Chelatococcus sp. YT9: one gene and its partners. The protein of the gene in region 3 interacts with the protein of the main gene of each other region in a pairwise test. Links are inferred from orthologs where the notes say so. Each region holds a gene or a part of one and is shown on either strand. Other genes may lie near its edges. The genes, in order: KIO76_RS03880, KIO76_RS19030 and KIO76_RS06545.

What was found.
Region 1: the proteins of KIO76_RS06545 (region 3) and KIO76_RS03880 interact in binary tests that used the Escherichia coli proteins (3 or more experiments, as listed by UniProt). The link is inferred for Chelatococcus sp. YT9 from one-to-one orthologs.
Region 2: the proteins of KIO76_RS06545 (region 3) and KIO76_RS19030 interact in binary tests that used the Escherichia coli proteins (3 or more experiments, as listed by UniProt). The link is inferred for Chelatococcus sp. YT9 from one-to-one orthologs.

Annotation. Positions count from the first base shown.
Region 1 is NZ_JAHBRW010000001.1:834,903-840,094, reverse strand. What follows is about bases 1,087-4,431. They hold KIO76_RS03880 ([protein-PII] uridylyltransferase), read right to left. Parts: upstream 4,125-4,431; coding sequence 1,287-4,124; downstream 1,087-1,286. Other genes in these bases: KIO76_RS03875 (alpha-ketoglutarate-dependent dioxygenase AlkB family protein), read right to left, coding at 4,127-4,431; grpE (nucleotide exchange factor GrpE), read right to left, coding at 1,087-1,203. Also shown: KIO76_RS03890 (hypothetical protein), read left to right, coding at 1-403; more of grpE, read right to left, coding at 544-1,086; more of KIO76_RS03875, read right to left, coding at 4,432-4,774; KIO76_RS03870 (2,3-bisphosphoglycerate-dependent phosphoglycerate mutase), read right to left, coding at 4,780-5,192.
Region 2 is NZ_JAHBRW010000001.1:4,117,606-4,122,375, reverse strand. What follows is about bases 1,194-4,116. They hold KIO76_RS19030 (two-component system sensor histidine kinase NtrB), read right to left. Parts: upstream 3,256-4,116; coding sequence 2,131-3,255; downstream 1,194-2,130. Other genes in these bases: dusB (tRNA dihydrouridine synthase DusB), read right to left, coding at 3,342-4,116; ntrC (nitrogen regulation protein NR(I)), read right to left, coding at 1,194-2,125. Also shown: KIO76_RS19040 (sensor histidine kinase NtrY-like), read right to left, coding at 1-332; more of ntrC, read right to left, coding at 680-1,193; more of dusB, read right to left, coding at 4,117-4,364; KIO76_RS19020 (bifunctional 2-C-methyl-D-erythritol 4-phosphate cytidylyltransferase/2-C-methyl-D-erythritol 2,4-cyclodiphosphate synthase), read left to right, coding at 4,544-4,770.
Region 3 is NZ_JAHBRW010000001.1:1,450,180-1,454,760, forward strand. What follows is about bases 1,328-4,061. They hold KIO76_RS06545 (P-II family nitrogen regulator), read right to left. Parts: upstream 2,997-4,061; coding sequence 2,658-2,996; downstream 1,328-2,657. Other genes in these bases: KIO76_RS06540 (ammonium transporter), read right to left, coding at 1,328-2,621; tesB (acyl-CoA thioesterase II), read right to left, coding at 3,210-4,061. Outside these bases: KIO76_RS06535 (FtsK/SpoIIIE family DNA translocase), read right to left, coding at 1-1,031; more of KIO76_RS06540, read right to left, coding at 1,263-1,327; more of tesB, read right to left, coding at 4,062-4,085; KIO76_RS06555 (ubiquinone biosynthesis hydroxylase), read left to right, coding at 4,360-4,581. UniProt on the Escherichia coli protein: Involved in the regulation of nitrogen metabolism. Regulates the activity of its targets by protein-protein interaction in response to the nitrogen status of the cell.

The DNA of each region.
Region 1 (5,192 bases), 620 kb from region 3 along the record:
CGGCACTGGTTTGTTGATGACCGAGGGGCCCAAGGACAGCATCAAGGGCGCAGAGCAGCCAATCGTCATTGTCGCATCTGGGGATGGCGCCATTCCTGGTACGCTCGATCAGGACCGTTTCGCGCGCCAAGCTTTCAACGGTCTGGCGAGCATTGTTGCTCCGGAAATCAAGAGCGCGCGCAATCTGACGCTGAAGAATGTGCCGTGGCACGAAATTACCGCTGTGGCCCAGGATTCCGAGACCAAGGACAAGGTCTTCGTGATGCAGGCGATCCGTTTCGACACGACGCGCTATATCCGCCTGATCGCCATGGCGCGCGAGCGTGACCAGAAGAAGATGCTGGCGCGTTTCGAGACGATCCGCGATAGCATCGCGCCGAAGCCCGAAAAGGCCAAGGAATGATCGCCGACACCGGAGCCGGGTAATCGGTGCGGCGTAAATGAAAGGCCATCGCGGGCCAGCCGCGACGGCCTTCTCTGGGAGATGACCAGGATCTGTTCGATCCTCAGTACTGCCGGCGAGAGGGCAGGCAGCACCTCCACTTATTGGACGGTGCCGGACTCAGAGGAATTGCCCGCTGCAGTCTTCGGGCCACCTTTCGATACCCCGACCATGGCTGGCCGCAGCACGCGCTCGCCGATTACGAAGCCCGACTGGATGACCTGCACCACCGTGCCGTGGGGCTTGCTCGCATCCTCGACCTCGAACATTGCCTGATGCACATTGGGATCGAATTTCTGGTCTACAGGGTCGATCTTACGCACGCCGTGGCGTTCGAGGGTCTTGATCAGGTCACGCTCGGTCAGTTCGATACCTTCGAGGAAAGGTTTGACTGGGTTGTCGCTCTGCTCGCGGATTTCCGCGGGAATCATCTCGATCGCGCGACGGATATTGTCGACGGCCGTCAGCATGTCGCGCGCGAAGCTTGTAACACCGTAGGCCCGCGCATCAGCAATTTCACGCTCCGTGCGCCGGCGGAGGTTTTCCATTTCGGCGAGCGTCCGCAGGAGCTTATCCTTCAGCTCGTGCTTTTCCGCTTCGAGCTCGGCGATCGCCGCCGCTTCGGCGGTGATCTCGTCTTGGACATTGCCCGCGAGCGAGTCATCTCTCTCGATGGCGTTGTTCTCGGCGTCAGCCTGCTCGGGGCGGGGCGGCGTCTGGGTCATGGCTCTCGTAGCTGTTGATTGTTTGTCATCCGTGATATCAGGTCAGACAGACCAAAAATCAAGCATTTGTCTGGTCTGCATCGTCCTTCCGGCTTTTGTTCGTCGAACGCCCAAGGCCTCTATCCGGCCTTGCTGTCAGCGGCGTTGGCGTCCTCATCCAGAAAGATGCGCTCAATGGCGCGCCGGATGGCAGCCTGCCGATTGGTGTTGTCGACCTTCGCGCCGGTGAGGTCGGTGACATAAAAGACGTCCACCACCTTCTCGCCGTAGGTGGCGATATGGGCGGATGCGATGTTCAGGTTGAGCTGGCTGAGCACCGTCGTGAGGTCATAGAGCAGCCCCGGGCGGTCGAGCCCGGAGATTTCGAGCACCGTGTGCCGGTCCGAGAGGCTGTTGTCCACAATGACCTCGGTCGGAACGTGGAACGTGCGGCTGCGATCCTTCTTCGGGCGGCGCGATGCGACCAGATCCGCAATGCGGACTTCCCCTGTCAAGGCGCGTTTGATGGCCTGCGCGATCCGCTCGCCGCGCCGGAGTTCATCATCGTCGCGATCGAAGGCGCGCGAGATGACCAGGGTGTCGAGCGCGAGTCCGTCTGTCGTGGTGAAGATCTGGGCGTCGACGATATTGCCACCGGCCGCCGCGCAGGCGCCGGTGAGGATGGCGAGGAGGCGCGGATGATCGGGCGCCGCGGCAACAAGCTCGGTGACGCCACGGAAACCGTCGGTTTCCACGGCGGTCACCGTCGTCTCGCCGGTTTCCTCCGCGCGTCGGATAAGCTTCGCATGCTGGATCTTGCGGGCAAGATCCACCTTCAGCCAGTAAGGCGCATAATGCCTTGCGGCATAGGCCGCGAATTCCGCGCCGGACCAGTCCGGAAGCGCCTCGCGCAGTTCCGCTTGGGCGGCGCTGACACGCTCGTTGCGACTTGCCGAGATGTGACCCCCGGTCAGGGCGATCTGCGTCTCATAGTAGAGACTCCGCAGCAACTCGCCCTTCCAGCCGTTCCAGACGCCTGGACCAACGGCCTTGATGTCACAAACCGTCAGGATCAGGAGCAACTTGAGCCGTTCCATCGTTTGAACGGTGCCCGCGAAGCTGCGGATCGTCGACGGATCGTTGATGTCACGGCTTTGGGCGACCATCGACATGAGGAGGTGATTGTCGACGAGCCAGGCTGCCGTCTCTGTCTCTGCCGGGGTCAAGCCGAATCGCGGTCCCAGCTTGCGGGTGACGCGGGCGCCACCGGTAGAGTGATCGCTCTGGCGGCCCTTGGCCACGTCGTGCAGGAAGACCGCGACGTAAAGCGCCTTCCGGTTCTGAATGGTGCCGATGACCTCGCCGGACAGCGGATGCTCCGCGTCGACCCGCCCGGCATCGATATCGGCGAGCACGCCGACGGACCGCAAGAGATGCTCGTCGACCGTGTAGTGATGGTACATGTTGAACTGCATCAGAGCGACGATGCGTCCGAATTCCGGAATAAAGCGCCCGAGCACGCCGGATTCGTTCATACGCCGCAGAACAACTTCGGGCGCGTTGTGTGACGTTAGCACGTCCAGGAACAGGCGATTGGCTTCCGGGTCATTGCGCACCGAACGATCGATCAACGTCAGTGAGCGCGTCGCCAGGCGGCTGGCATCCGGATGGATGGCATAGCTATGTCGGTCGGCGAGCCAATAAAGCCTGATGAGGTTGATCGGGTCGCGCTTGAACACCTCGTTGTTGGCGATGGTGATCCGATTATTGTCGAGGATGAAGTCCCGCGATTCCAGCGTGCGGTAGTTACGGCGGCTGCGCAGCCGGCTGACGAAGCGGTCGAGTACCGGGCGGGGTTTTGCGTGGCGAGCCTCCAGGGCTGCGCAGACGATTGCCGTGAGATCGCCGACATCTTTGGCCGTGAGGAAATAGCGCTTCATGAAGCGTTCGACGGCCGAGAGGCCGCCATGGGCGATATAGCCGTTGCGAAGCGCAATAGGCGGTTGCAGGTCGAACGACAGGCGCTCTTCCGCGCGCCCAGTCACGAAATGCATGTGGCAACGCACCCGCCAGAGAAAGGATTCGCAGCGCTGGAACAGCGCGAACTCATCCTGGGTGAACAATCCGGCGGTGACGAGTTCCTTCGCGTCGCGCACGCGGTAGGCGTATTTGGCGATCCAGAACAATGTGTTGAGGTCGCGAAGGCCGCCCTTGCCGTCTTTGACGTTGGGCTCCACCACGTAACGCGAGGTGCCGGCGCGGTGCAGCCGAGCGTCGCGCTCGGCGAGTTTGGCCTCGACAAAGGCCGGCGCTGTGCCGCTGACGATTTCCTTGTCAAAGCGGGTAACCAGCTCGTCGAACAGCCCCTTGTCTCCGACGAGGTAGCGTGCCTCTAGGATGGCTGTGCGGATGGTAAGGTCGTTGGTCGCTTCCTGAATGGATTCGTCAACGGTACGTGTGGCGTGTCCGACTTTCAGCTTGAGGTCCCACAGCACGTAGAGCACGGCTTCGACCACCCGCTCTCCCCAGGCTGCCTGCGCAGTCGAAGTCTGGGCACCGCGCGATCGCGCCGCGCCCTTCGGTTTGGCAGGAGCGCTCATCATGAAGAGGATGTCGACGTCAGACCCGGGCGCCAGCGTCCCGCGGCCGTATCCCCCCACCGCGACGATCGCGAGGGTCGACAAAGGTATCGAGGCGGGTCTAGAGGTGTTTGCCGCCTGCGGTTGCGGATGCAGAACCTGCGTCACGACCCCGAAGGCGATGGCGATGATCCTGTCCATGGTCGCGGACAGGCGGTGCGCGCAAGCCAAGCCATCCCGCTCGGCAAGGAGACGCTCTTCGGCATGGACAAGCCCACGTTCGTGAATGTCCTTAAGGTAAGTGACGAGGCCATTGCGCAAGGCGATGGTATCATCGCCAAAACTGGCCTGGAGAGCGGCAATCGCCGCCTGGACGGGATCAGCCGGCGCACGCGCCATGACTAAGGCTCCGCTGTCGCACGGACGCGACGCAGGGTGAGATTGATGCGGCCGCCGGCGAACGGCGGTTCCTGGAGCAGTGTCGAAGACCCGACCAGGATCCGATCGATGCCATGGAAGGCGAGCCTCGCGGGACCGCCGAAGACGAGCGCGTCGCCGGATGCAAGTTTCAGGGAGGTTGTCGGATCGCGCCGGTTGGTCCCGCCGATGCGAAACACGGCGGTATCCCCGAGGGAGAGCGAGACGACCGGCGTCACAAGATCGTCCTCATCCCGATCCTGGTGCAGCCCCATCCGTGCGCCCGTGCCATAGAAGTTGATGAGGCAGGCCTCGGGTCGTGGTGAGGCCGGGGCAAGGTCCCGCCACGCTTCAAGCAGCTGCTCCGGCATGGCAGGCCAAGGCCGGGCTGTCTCCGGATGGGCGGGTTGATAGCGATATCCGCGTGCGTCGGAGACCCAGCCAAGCGCGCCGCAATTGCTCATGCGTACGGAAAAGGGTTTGCCCGTGCGCGGCATACGGGGGGTGAAGAAGGGGGCTTCCTGCAGAATCACGCGTAGTGCGGCGACAAGATCGCCCTGTTCCTGCGCGTTGAGATAGCCAGGGTGGTAGGTCACCCCCTCCCGGATGGCAAGAGCGCCTGTCCCCCCCACGCCTGTCACCCCTCCAGCACCCTTTTGCTCTCGACGGTCGAGTCGGCCTTGAGACGATAGACCAGGGGCACGCCCGTCGCGAGTTCCATACTCGGGATGGTCTCGGGGGTCAGCCGATCGAGGACCATGACGAGCGCGCGGAGGCTGTTGCCGTGGGCCGCCACCAGCACACGCTCGCCGCGCAGCACGCGCGGCAGGATCTCGGTGATGTAATAAGGCAGAACGCGGGCGGCCGTGTCCTTAAGGCTTTCGCCGCCGGGCGGTGCGATATCATAGGATCGACGCCAGATATGAACTTGCTTCTCACCCCAACGGGCGCGGGCGTCATCCTTGTTGAGACCGGAGAGGTCACCATAGTCGCGTTCGTTCAGCGCCTGGTCGCGGATCGTCGGCAGGTCGGGCTGGCCAATTTCCTTCA
Region 2 (4,770 bases), 2.7 Mb from region 3 along the record:
GAGACGATGCGGACATGAAGCCCCGCCGCCGCGGCCCCTTCCCGCCTCGCCCGGAACAGGCTGTAGGTCTCCCACAGGATGACCGAGACGAGCAGAAGGACGAGGATGCCGTTGATGAACAGTGCCCAGACGACCACGATATGCGTCGGCAGGATCGGCGTCATGCCAGCGAGCACGACGAAGGTCACCAGCGCTGAGATCAGCGCCAGCGTGACCGCGATCGTCCCCAATATACCGGAGACGCGGGATTTGCGTTCCTTGGGAAGCTCCGCCGATAAGCTCACGAAATATTGGCCCGCCGTTTCGCGATGGTCGAATCGGTTCAATAGCACCGGATAATGATGCGAAGCTACAACACTGTTGTCGGATTGCGACATTCCCAAGGCAGCGCTTGGCGAGGTCCACAGACAAAAGCACTCCCGCCGGGGATCGCCCAGCATTACTTAATCCATTATTGTATGAATTGATTCAGATCGTTATCTGAATATGTTTAGAATATTTCTCAGGATGATCATTGTTCCTAGGCTAGATGCCGGTGGTGCATTCTCGGCGAAGCGAGGTGCAGACAAAGCACATGGCCTGAATGCAACAGAGGCAGCGGAATCTGCTGTTTTGGGTGGATGCCACGGATGCGCGCGTCGGACTTGGTTGACGTCCAACGCGCACCGCCCGGTCGCGGTCAGCGCGACGGTGTGCGAACCACCGACAGATCGAGATCCCGGATCTTCTTGCGCAGGGTGTTGCGGTTGAGCCCGAGAAGCTCGGCGGCTCGGATCTGGTTTCCACGTGTGGCCGCCAAAGCCATGCCGATCAGTGGCCCCTCGATCTCGCGCAAGATGCGGTGGTAGAGGCCGGGTGGCGGCAGCGTATCCTTGAACCCGCCGAAATAACGGTTGAGGTGTCGTTCAACGGAAGCGGCGAGTTGCTCATCATCACGCGGCTCGCCGCCCTCCGGGGAACTGCTGGTGGAAGGCTCAAGTTCCGCGTCGATGATGGGACCCGTGATGGTGTCCTGCGGGTATAGCGCAGCCAGTCGCCGGACAAGATTCTCGAGCTCGCGGACGTTCCCAGGCCAGCGGTAGCGCTTGAGACGATCCATCGCATCGAGGTCTATCTGCTTGTGGGGCAATCCCTCGCGCGCGACCAACGTGAAGAAATGACGGATGAGATCCGGCACATCTTCCGCCCGCTCACGCAAGGGGGGCAGGCGGAGCGGCACGACGTTGAGACGGAAGAACAGGTCTTCGCGGAAGATGCCCTGCTGGATCGAGATGCGAAGATCCTTGTTGGTGGCTGCGATGATGCGGACATTGGTCTTGATCGGCGTGCGGCCGCCGACGGTGGTATACTCGCCCTGTTGCAGGACGCGCAGAAGACGTGTCTGTGCCTCCATAGGCATATCGCCGATCTCGTCCAGAAACAGCGTACCGCCCTCGGCCTGCTCAAAACGTCCGGCGCTGCGCTGGGTCGCCCCGGTGAAGGCCCCCTTCTCATGGCCGAAGAGTTCGGACTCGATGAGGTCACGCGGGATGGCTGCCATGTTGATGGCAACGAAGGGCCCTGTGCGGCGCTTGCCGTAGTCATGCAGCGCGCGGGCGACGAGCTCCTTGCCGGTGCCGGATTCGCCGGTGATCATTACCGTGAGATCCGTCGGCATCAGTCGCGCGAGCGCCCGGTAAATCTCCTGCATGGCCGCGGAGCGGCCGACGAGCGGTATGTCCTCGCCATCGGCTTCACCGAGGCTCTTTGCCTGTCCCCGCGGCCGCGACAGAGCGCGCGCGACAATAGAGACCAGCTCCTTCAGGTCGAAGGGCTTCGGCAGATACTCATAGGCACCGCGTTCGGATGCCCGGATCGCTGTCATGAAGGTATTCTGCGCGCTCATGACAATGATAGGCAGGTCCGGACGCAGCTTCTTGATCCGCGGCAGCACGTCGAAGGCGTTCTCGTCCGGCATCACCACATCGGTGATCACCAGATCGCCTTCGCCCTGGCTCACCCAGCGCCAGAGCGTCGCTGCATGTCCTGTAGACCTGACGTCATAGCCAGCCCGCGCCAATGCCTGGTTCAGCACAGTGCGGATTGCGGTATCGTCGTCGGCGACAAGAATGCTGCCTCTCGCCATATTACTCATTCCTCCGAGCCACGCCCATCGCGGGCCAGATACATGGGCATCAACACCCGAAACGTCGTCCGGTGCACACCCGCGTCGCACTCCACGACGCCGCCATGGTCACCGATGATCTTCGCAACCAAAGCAAGACCAAGGCCACTGCCGGACGCCTTGGTGGTCACGAACGGGTCGAAGAGGTTGGGTACGAGGTCGGGCGGGACGCCTGGGCCGTTGTCGCGCACGCAGATCTCCAGCGGCAGGCTCACGCGCTCTCCGGAGCCCGGCAGCTGTAGCCGCATACCCGGCCGAAATGCCGTCGACAGAACGATTTCGCCGTCCAGGGCATCGCGGCCGATGGCCTCGGCAGCGTTCTTGATGAGGTTGAGGAACACCTGAACAAGCTGGTCGCGATTGCCGAGCAGAGGTGGCAGGGAGGGATCATAATCCTCGACGAAGCGGATGTGCCGGGCAAAGCCCGACTGCGCGAGACGTTTCACATGGTCGAAGACGCCGTGAATGTTGACAGCCCCCCGCTCCACGGGGCGCTCATCGCCGAAAAGCTCCATTCTCTCGACGATTTTCACGATCCGATCGGTCTCGTCGCAGATCAGCTGAGTCAGAAGGCGGTCCTCGTCAGATGCTGCGCCTTCCAGCAACTGGGCCGCTCCCCGGATGCCCGACAACGGGTTTTTGATCTCATGGGCAAGCATTGCCCCGAGCGCGGTGATGGACCGGGCTGCACCTCGATGGGTCAGCTGTCTGTCCATTTTTTCGGCAATTGTCCGTTCTTGCAGCATCAACGCCACAGATCGCGCCTCATCGCCAAGAGGGACGGCGAAAATATCGACGATCCGCTCATGCCCTGTGCGCGGCGTCCCGATCTCGATACGGTATTCGCTCACGCTCGCGTTGCGACGTCGGGCCTCTTCCGCGAGCGTCAGTACCGGCGAGCCGAACGGCAGGACGTCCACGAGCCGCTGTCGCTTCAGGACAGGGAGGCTGGCTTCAAAGAACGCTTCGGCGGCGCTGTTGGCATGGAGGATTGCATCTCCCTGCCCTACCACCAGGATAGGTACGGGCAGAGCGTTGAGGATGAGGCCAGGATCGAAGCCAGGCTCATTATTTGCGGAAGCACTTGGCATCGTGATTTTGCGCATGCCTATCCGGTTGGGCTGAAGTCGGGTTCAAGTCCGCCTTTTTCCGTGTCCCTCGCGAGACCGGTCGATTGTCACGCCGCTTCGCGGTGCACAGGGCTTGCGAGGCTGCCTTCATAAAGCCCCTGGAGGAGCGCCAGCACACGCTCCGGCTGCTCGCTGGTCACGAGCTCAGCGCGGCAACTGGCAGCCGTGGCGCTGCCATGCCGCTCCGCATCCGCGCAATAGGCTGCGAGATGCTTTCGGGCATGGCGAAGGCCGATCTTCTTTCCATAGAGCGTGAGAAGGGCTGTGTAATGCTCTGTGATTGCTTCCGTCTTGAGAGCGGGGGATGGCAGCGGCGTGACCTTCCCGCCGCGGAGTTCAGCGGCGATCTGGCCAACCAGCCACGGCTGCCCGACCGCGGCGCGGCCGATCATCACCGCGTCCGCGCCGGCTTGGTCTAGGGCTGCGCGGGCGTCCGAAACGTCGGCTATGTCACCATTAACGACGAGAGGCAGCGTGGTGACCTCGCGCACGCGCCGCACCGCGCCCCAGTTGGCTGTGCCCTTGTAGAACTGCTGCCGCGTGCGGCCATGGACGGTGATGAGGACAGCACCCGATATTTCCGCCCGGCGGGCGAGCTCATCGGCGTTCTGGCTCCCATCGTCCCAGCCGAGCCGCATCTTTACGGAAACGGGGATCTTGACCGCTGCGACCACTGCCTCGATCAACGATGTGGCGTGATCGAGATCCCGCATCAGCGCCGATCCCGCCCATCCGCCGATCACGCGCTTGGCCGGGCATCCCATGTTGATGTCGATCATCGCCGCGCCGGAAGCCTCAGCCACCCGCGCCGCCTCACCCATCCAATGCGCATCGCAGCCGGCGAGCTGGACCACATGGGGTGTTATTCCAGCACCTTCCGCCCGCAGGACAGCCTCCTGCGATCCGTCCACGAGTTCCTGGCTGGCGACCATCTCCGAAACGACGAGTGACGCGCCGAAGCGGTGCGCGATCCGTCGGAACGCGACGTCCGTGATGCCGGACATGGGGGCGAGCACAGCACCCAAGGCAAGGGTCGGGCGCCACTGGGAGATGTCAGTGTCTGTGCCCATTTCCGCATCATTCATGGCCATGCTTATAAATTAAACAAAACCCTTTGTCCCGCCCTTATTGCTGGCCTGGGAGAGATCGTGATCGGCCTGGTCTCAGCCGTCATGATCCGTCACAAGAGCATTGTAAGAAATGAGCCCGCGGCCTATAGGCGCCTGTCACCGGAGTGGACAAGGTTCGAATGCCGAAGATTGCAGCGATCATCGTGGCGGCCGGACGCGGGACGCGTCTGGGGGGAGAGATTGCGAAGCAGTACCGCCAAGTTGCCGGTCGTGCGGTGCTTGGCCATACGCTTTCAGCCATCTCCGATCAGTCGGACATCGAGCGTATCGTCGTCGTTATACATCCCGATGACGGTTCCTATTATCGCGACGTCATCGCCGCACTGCCGGCTGCGGTGAGGGACCG
Region 3 (4,581 bases):
GTTTTCTTCGGTTCTGCCAGCAAGCCAAGCGGCGGGAGCTGGTAATGCTCCGCGTCGAGGAAGGACGGCTGGGCCTCCCGCGCCAGGCGTCGGCCCTGCTTGGGCGCCGGAGCACGCGGCGCCACGCGGCTCGGCGGCGGTTCCACGGCGAAGCTGTCGTCACCTCCATAGGGGGCGCCGGCGTAGTCCTCATCGTCCTCGTACTGCGGATATGGCGATGACATGGCACGCCGCGACACGCCCGCCCCCGCTCCCTCCAGCATGGGTTCCCCGCGCGGTCGTGGTGCGGTTTTCGGTGCTGCGAAGCGGCGGGCTAGAGCTGCCTTCGTCGCCATCACGCCATGGGCGATGGCTCCGAGTGAAATGATGCCCCAACCCGGCTCGCTGCTGCCGTCGGAATCGTCGTCGCTGTCGGCCACCGTGTCGTGATTGTCATCATCGGCATTCTCGAGGCGATCATCGACGAGACCGATGCCGCAAGCCGCCGTCAGCGCCAGGATGGCGACACCCGCGTAAATCAAGGCGACAAGGGCACGCTCCGGGCCGCCGCCGAAAGGAATGATACCCCGCGCCGCGAAGACGAGCGCGTCGCCGACCACGCCGCCGAGGCCCGTTGGCAAAGGCCAGCGCGCGGTTGACGGCAAGGCGCTGGCAACCGCGGCTGCGGCGGCACCGCCGAGCAGCCACAGGCCGATCTTCAGGGGCAAGCGCGGCAAGGCCCTGCGGGTCATCAAACCGAGCCCCCAGGCCGCGACCGGTAGAAGGAAGGCAATGGCGCCCAGCCCAAAAACCTGCATGGCGAGATCGGCGGTGATCGCCCCAGGCAGCTTCAGCAGATTGGCAGCCGGCTGACTTGTGGCGTGCGTCAGGCTCGGGTCGTCGACCGACCATGTCGCGAGCGCGAGTGCGGTCGCGCCCGCAACGCCCAACAAGGCGAGACCGACCATCTCCACGGCACGGCGCGCGAAAAAGCGGCGCAGGGCGTCGGAGAGACCGTCGGTGGGAGACGAAGGCCGGCGTAGTGTTCGCATTCGCAGAGGGACCCGGAAAAGTCACGCTAACGGCCGCAGCGTAAGACCCGGCGGTTAAGGCGTGATTAACCTTCCCAGCAAAGTCGCATCGCGTCTCTTATTGGTATGGCCCTGCGCAGGTATGGCTTCATAGTCCGCTCAGCGACACATCCCACGAGAAAACCCGCATACGAAAAAACCCCGGCCTTGCGGCCGGGGTTGAGTTTCCAGGAGAGGATGGAAGAAGCCGTCTCAGTAGTTGTAGGCACGTTCTCCGTGGTCGGCGAGGTCAAGCCCTTCGCGCTCGCCCTCCACGGAGATTCGCAGGCCGACTATGAGATCAACCACCTTGTAGAGGATGGCCGACCCGATACCGCTCCAGATGAGCGCGACGACCACCGCCACAAACTGGGTCCAGAGCTGTCCGCCCATCGAATAGTCCGCAACCCCGACGCCGCCGAGGGCCGGCGCGACCAGAATGCCGGTGAGCAGCGAGCCGACGATGCCGCCAATGCAGTGGATGCCGAAGACATCGAGCGAGTCGTCATAGCCGAGCGCGTTCTTCACCGTGGTCGACGCATAGAAGCAGATGACGCCGGCGATAATCCCGAGGATGATCGAGCCCATCGGTCCGATGAGCCCGGCAGCCGGGGTGACCGCAACAAGACCGGCGACCGCGCCTGAAACCGTGCCGAGCAGGGAGGGATGGCCCTTCGTGCCCCATTCCGTGAACTGCCAGGCCATGCCTGCCGCCGCCGTGGCGACGAACGTGTTGAGCATGGCGAGCGCCGCCCCGCCGTTGGCTTCGAGATTCGACCCGGCGTTGAAGCCGAACCAGCCCACCCACAGCAGCGAGGCGCCGATCATCGTCATTGTCATCGAGTGCGGCGGCATTGGCTCCTTGCCGTAGCCGGTACGCTTGCCAATCATCAAGGCGCCGACGAGGCCGGCCATACCAGCGTTGATGTGGACCACCGTGCCGCCGGCAAAATCGAGTGCGCCCATCTTGAACAGGAAGCCCTCGCTGAACCACACCATATGGGCCATGGGGAAGTAGACGAAGGTGACCCACAGGACGGTGAACAGGAGGAGCGCGGAAAATTTGATGCGCTCGGCGAAGGACCCGACGATCAGTGCCGGCGTGATGCAGGCGAAGGTCATCTGGAAGCAGATGAATACGAATTCAGGGATGACGACACCCTTGGTGAAGGTATCTGCCGTCGAATCACCCGTGATGCCGGCAAGGAAGGCCTTGGAGAAATTGCCGATGAAGGCGTTCGTGCCGGTGAAGGCCAGGCTGTAGCCGTAGATCACCCATATCAGTGAGACCACGCAGACGATGGAAAACACCTGCGTCAGCACGGACAGCATGTTCTTCGTGCGCACGAGACCGCCGTAAAACAAGGCAAGCCCCGGAATGGTCATGGCCAGCACGAGGATCGCGGAAACCAGCATCCAGGCCGTATCACCTTTATTCGGAACCGGTGCGGCTGCCGGAGCCGCTTCTGCGGCAGCCTGGGCAAATGCCGGCTCGGCACCTGCAATGGTGCCGGCGGCAAGTGCAAGGGCGAGTGCCGCAAGACCCGCCTTATGCTCGCGCTTGAACGTCATGAAACAAACTCCTCGAATGTAGCAGCAGGCGGGGGATCAAAGAGCGTCGGTGTCGGTTTCACCCGTGCGGATGCGAACAGCTTTCTCGATCGACGAAACGAAGATCTTGCCGTCGCCGATCTGGCCGGTGCGCGCGGCACCGACGATCGCGTCGACCACCTTGTCGGCGATGTCGGCCGCGACCGCGACCTCGATCTTCAGCTTGGGAAGAAAGCTCACCGCGTATTCGGCGCCGCGATAGATTTCGGTATGCCCCTTCTGTCGCCCGTATCCCTTGACCTCGGTCACGGTAAGCCCGTTCACGCCGATGGCAGTCAGGGCGTCGCGGACCTCCTCGAGCTTGAAGGGCTTGATGATAGCCACCACGAATTTCATATCTCGGCTCCCTCGCGGATGGTGCTGGACGCCTTGTGAGGCGCCCCTGACCAGCTAATCCGTCCCAAGGGAAATCAAGCTTCGTGCCAGATAGGCCCAAGTTGGCGCAAAGCGCACTTTTTCAGGGCAAACACCGGCCGGTGGCCGCCATTTCCCCTCACGCCGCAGCCGAGCCTGCGCGATCGATCATCATTCCGCTTAGAAAATAGGCAGTCAGACGGCCAGATCAGGACGTGGGCGAATCAGGCCTTCCTGAGCCACCGAGGCAATCAGGGTCCCGTCACGGGTATAGATCAGGCCGCGTGAAAAGCCGCGCGCGCCCCCTGAGAAGGGCGTATCCTGAGCATAGAGCAGCCATTCGTCGGCACGGAACGGCCCATGGAACCAAAGGGCGTGATCGAGGCTCGCGCCCTGGATATCCCGCTCGAACACCGTCCTACCGTGGGGGATGAGGCTGGTATCGAGCAGCGTCATATCCGAGGCATAGGCCAGTACGCAGCGATGGATCGCGGGATCATCGGGGAGGCGCTGCGTGGTGCGGATCCAGACGTTGAACTGGGGTGCCATCGGCGTGCCCGATTGCTGATAGCGCTGGTATTCGACGGGCCTGAGCTCAATCGGCCGCTCGCGCTCGTAGTAGGTCCGCATCGGATGCGGCATCGCCGGAAGGAAATTGGCGCGCAGATCGTCCTCCGTGGGCAGATCCTCCGGCATCGGCACATCTGGCATAGGGAAGTGGTAGGTGAGGCCGGTCTCAGGCGTGTGAAAGGAAGCGGACATGGAGAAGATCGCTTCGCCATGCTGGATGGCAACCACGCGTCGGGTCGCAAAGGAGCGCCCATCGCGGATGCGGTCGACCTCATAGATGATCGGAACCTGCGGATCGCCCGGCCGCATGAAATAGCCATGCAGCGAATGAATGTCTCGCCCGGGATCTACCGTTCGCGTCACCGCGACGAGGGCTTGGCCGATGACCTGTCCACCGAAGACGCGTTGCCAACCGACCTTGGGGCTACGCCCGCGGAACAGGTTGCGCTCGAGCGGCTCAAGATCGAGAATATCGAGGACTTCATCTACGGGATTGGCCATCGGTCACCCATTTCTGCCGTGTGCGATGCGTGACTGCGGAAGGACGATGTCCATCCACCTCACAAGCCTCTTTCATCCCATGTGCGCCCTGACGGGTTGGGGCGTCAAGCGCCGGTGGGCGAATGTCCTCGCTGGGACGCGGCCCGATGACATGGTCCGGTTCGCGCATAATAGTGGTAGAGGCTGCCGGGGATTCGCGTCTGCCATGCTGCCTTTGATCTGGGGCAATGGTCATGGCCGCGGTGCACGATAGAGACGCTGGTGGTGGAACGGTATGGCAAACGACTCGCAGGCGGCCCCGCTGCCGATGATTGATGTCACCATCGCTGGTGGAGGCGTTGTCGGCCTATGCCTTGCCGTGGCCTTACGACAGGGTGCCGGCCTATCGGTCCTGGTTTGCGATCCCCTGCCCGCTGGCAAGGATGTCGGGCGTGCCTCCGCGGTCGCGGCAGGTGGACGGCGCATGCTGGCTGAGCTTGGCGTCTGGGATGCGATC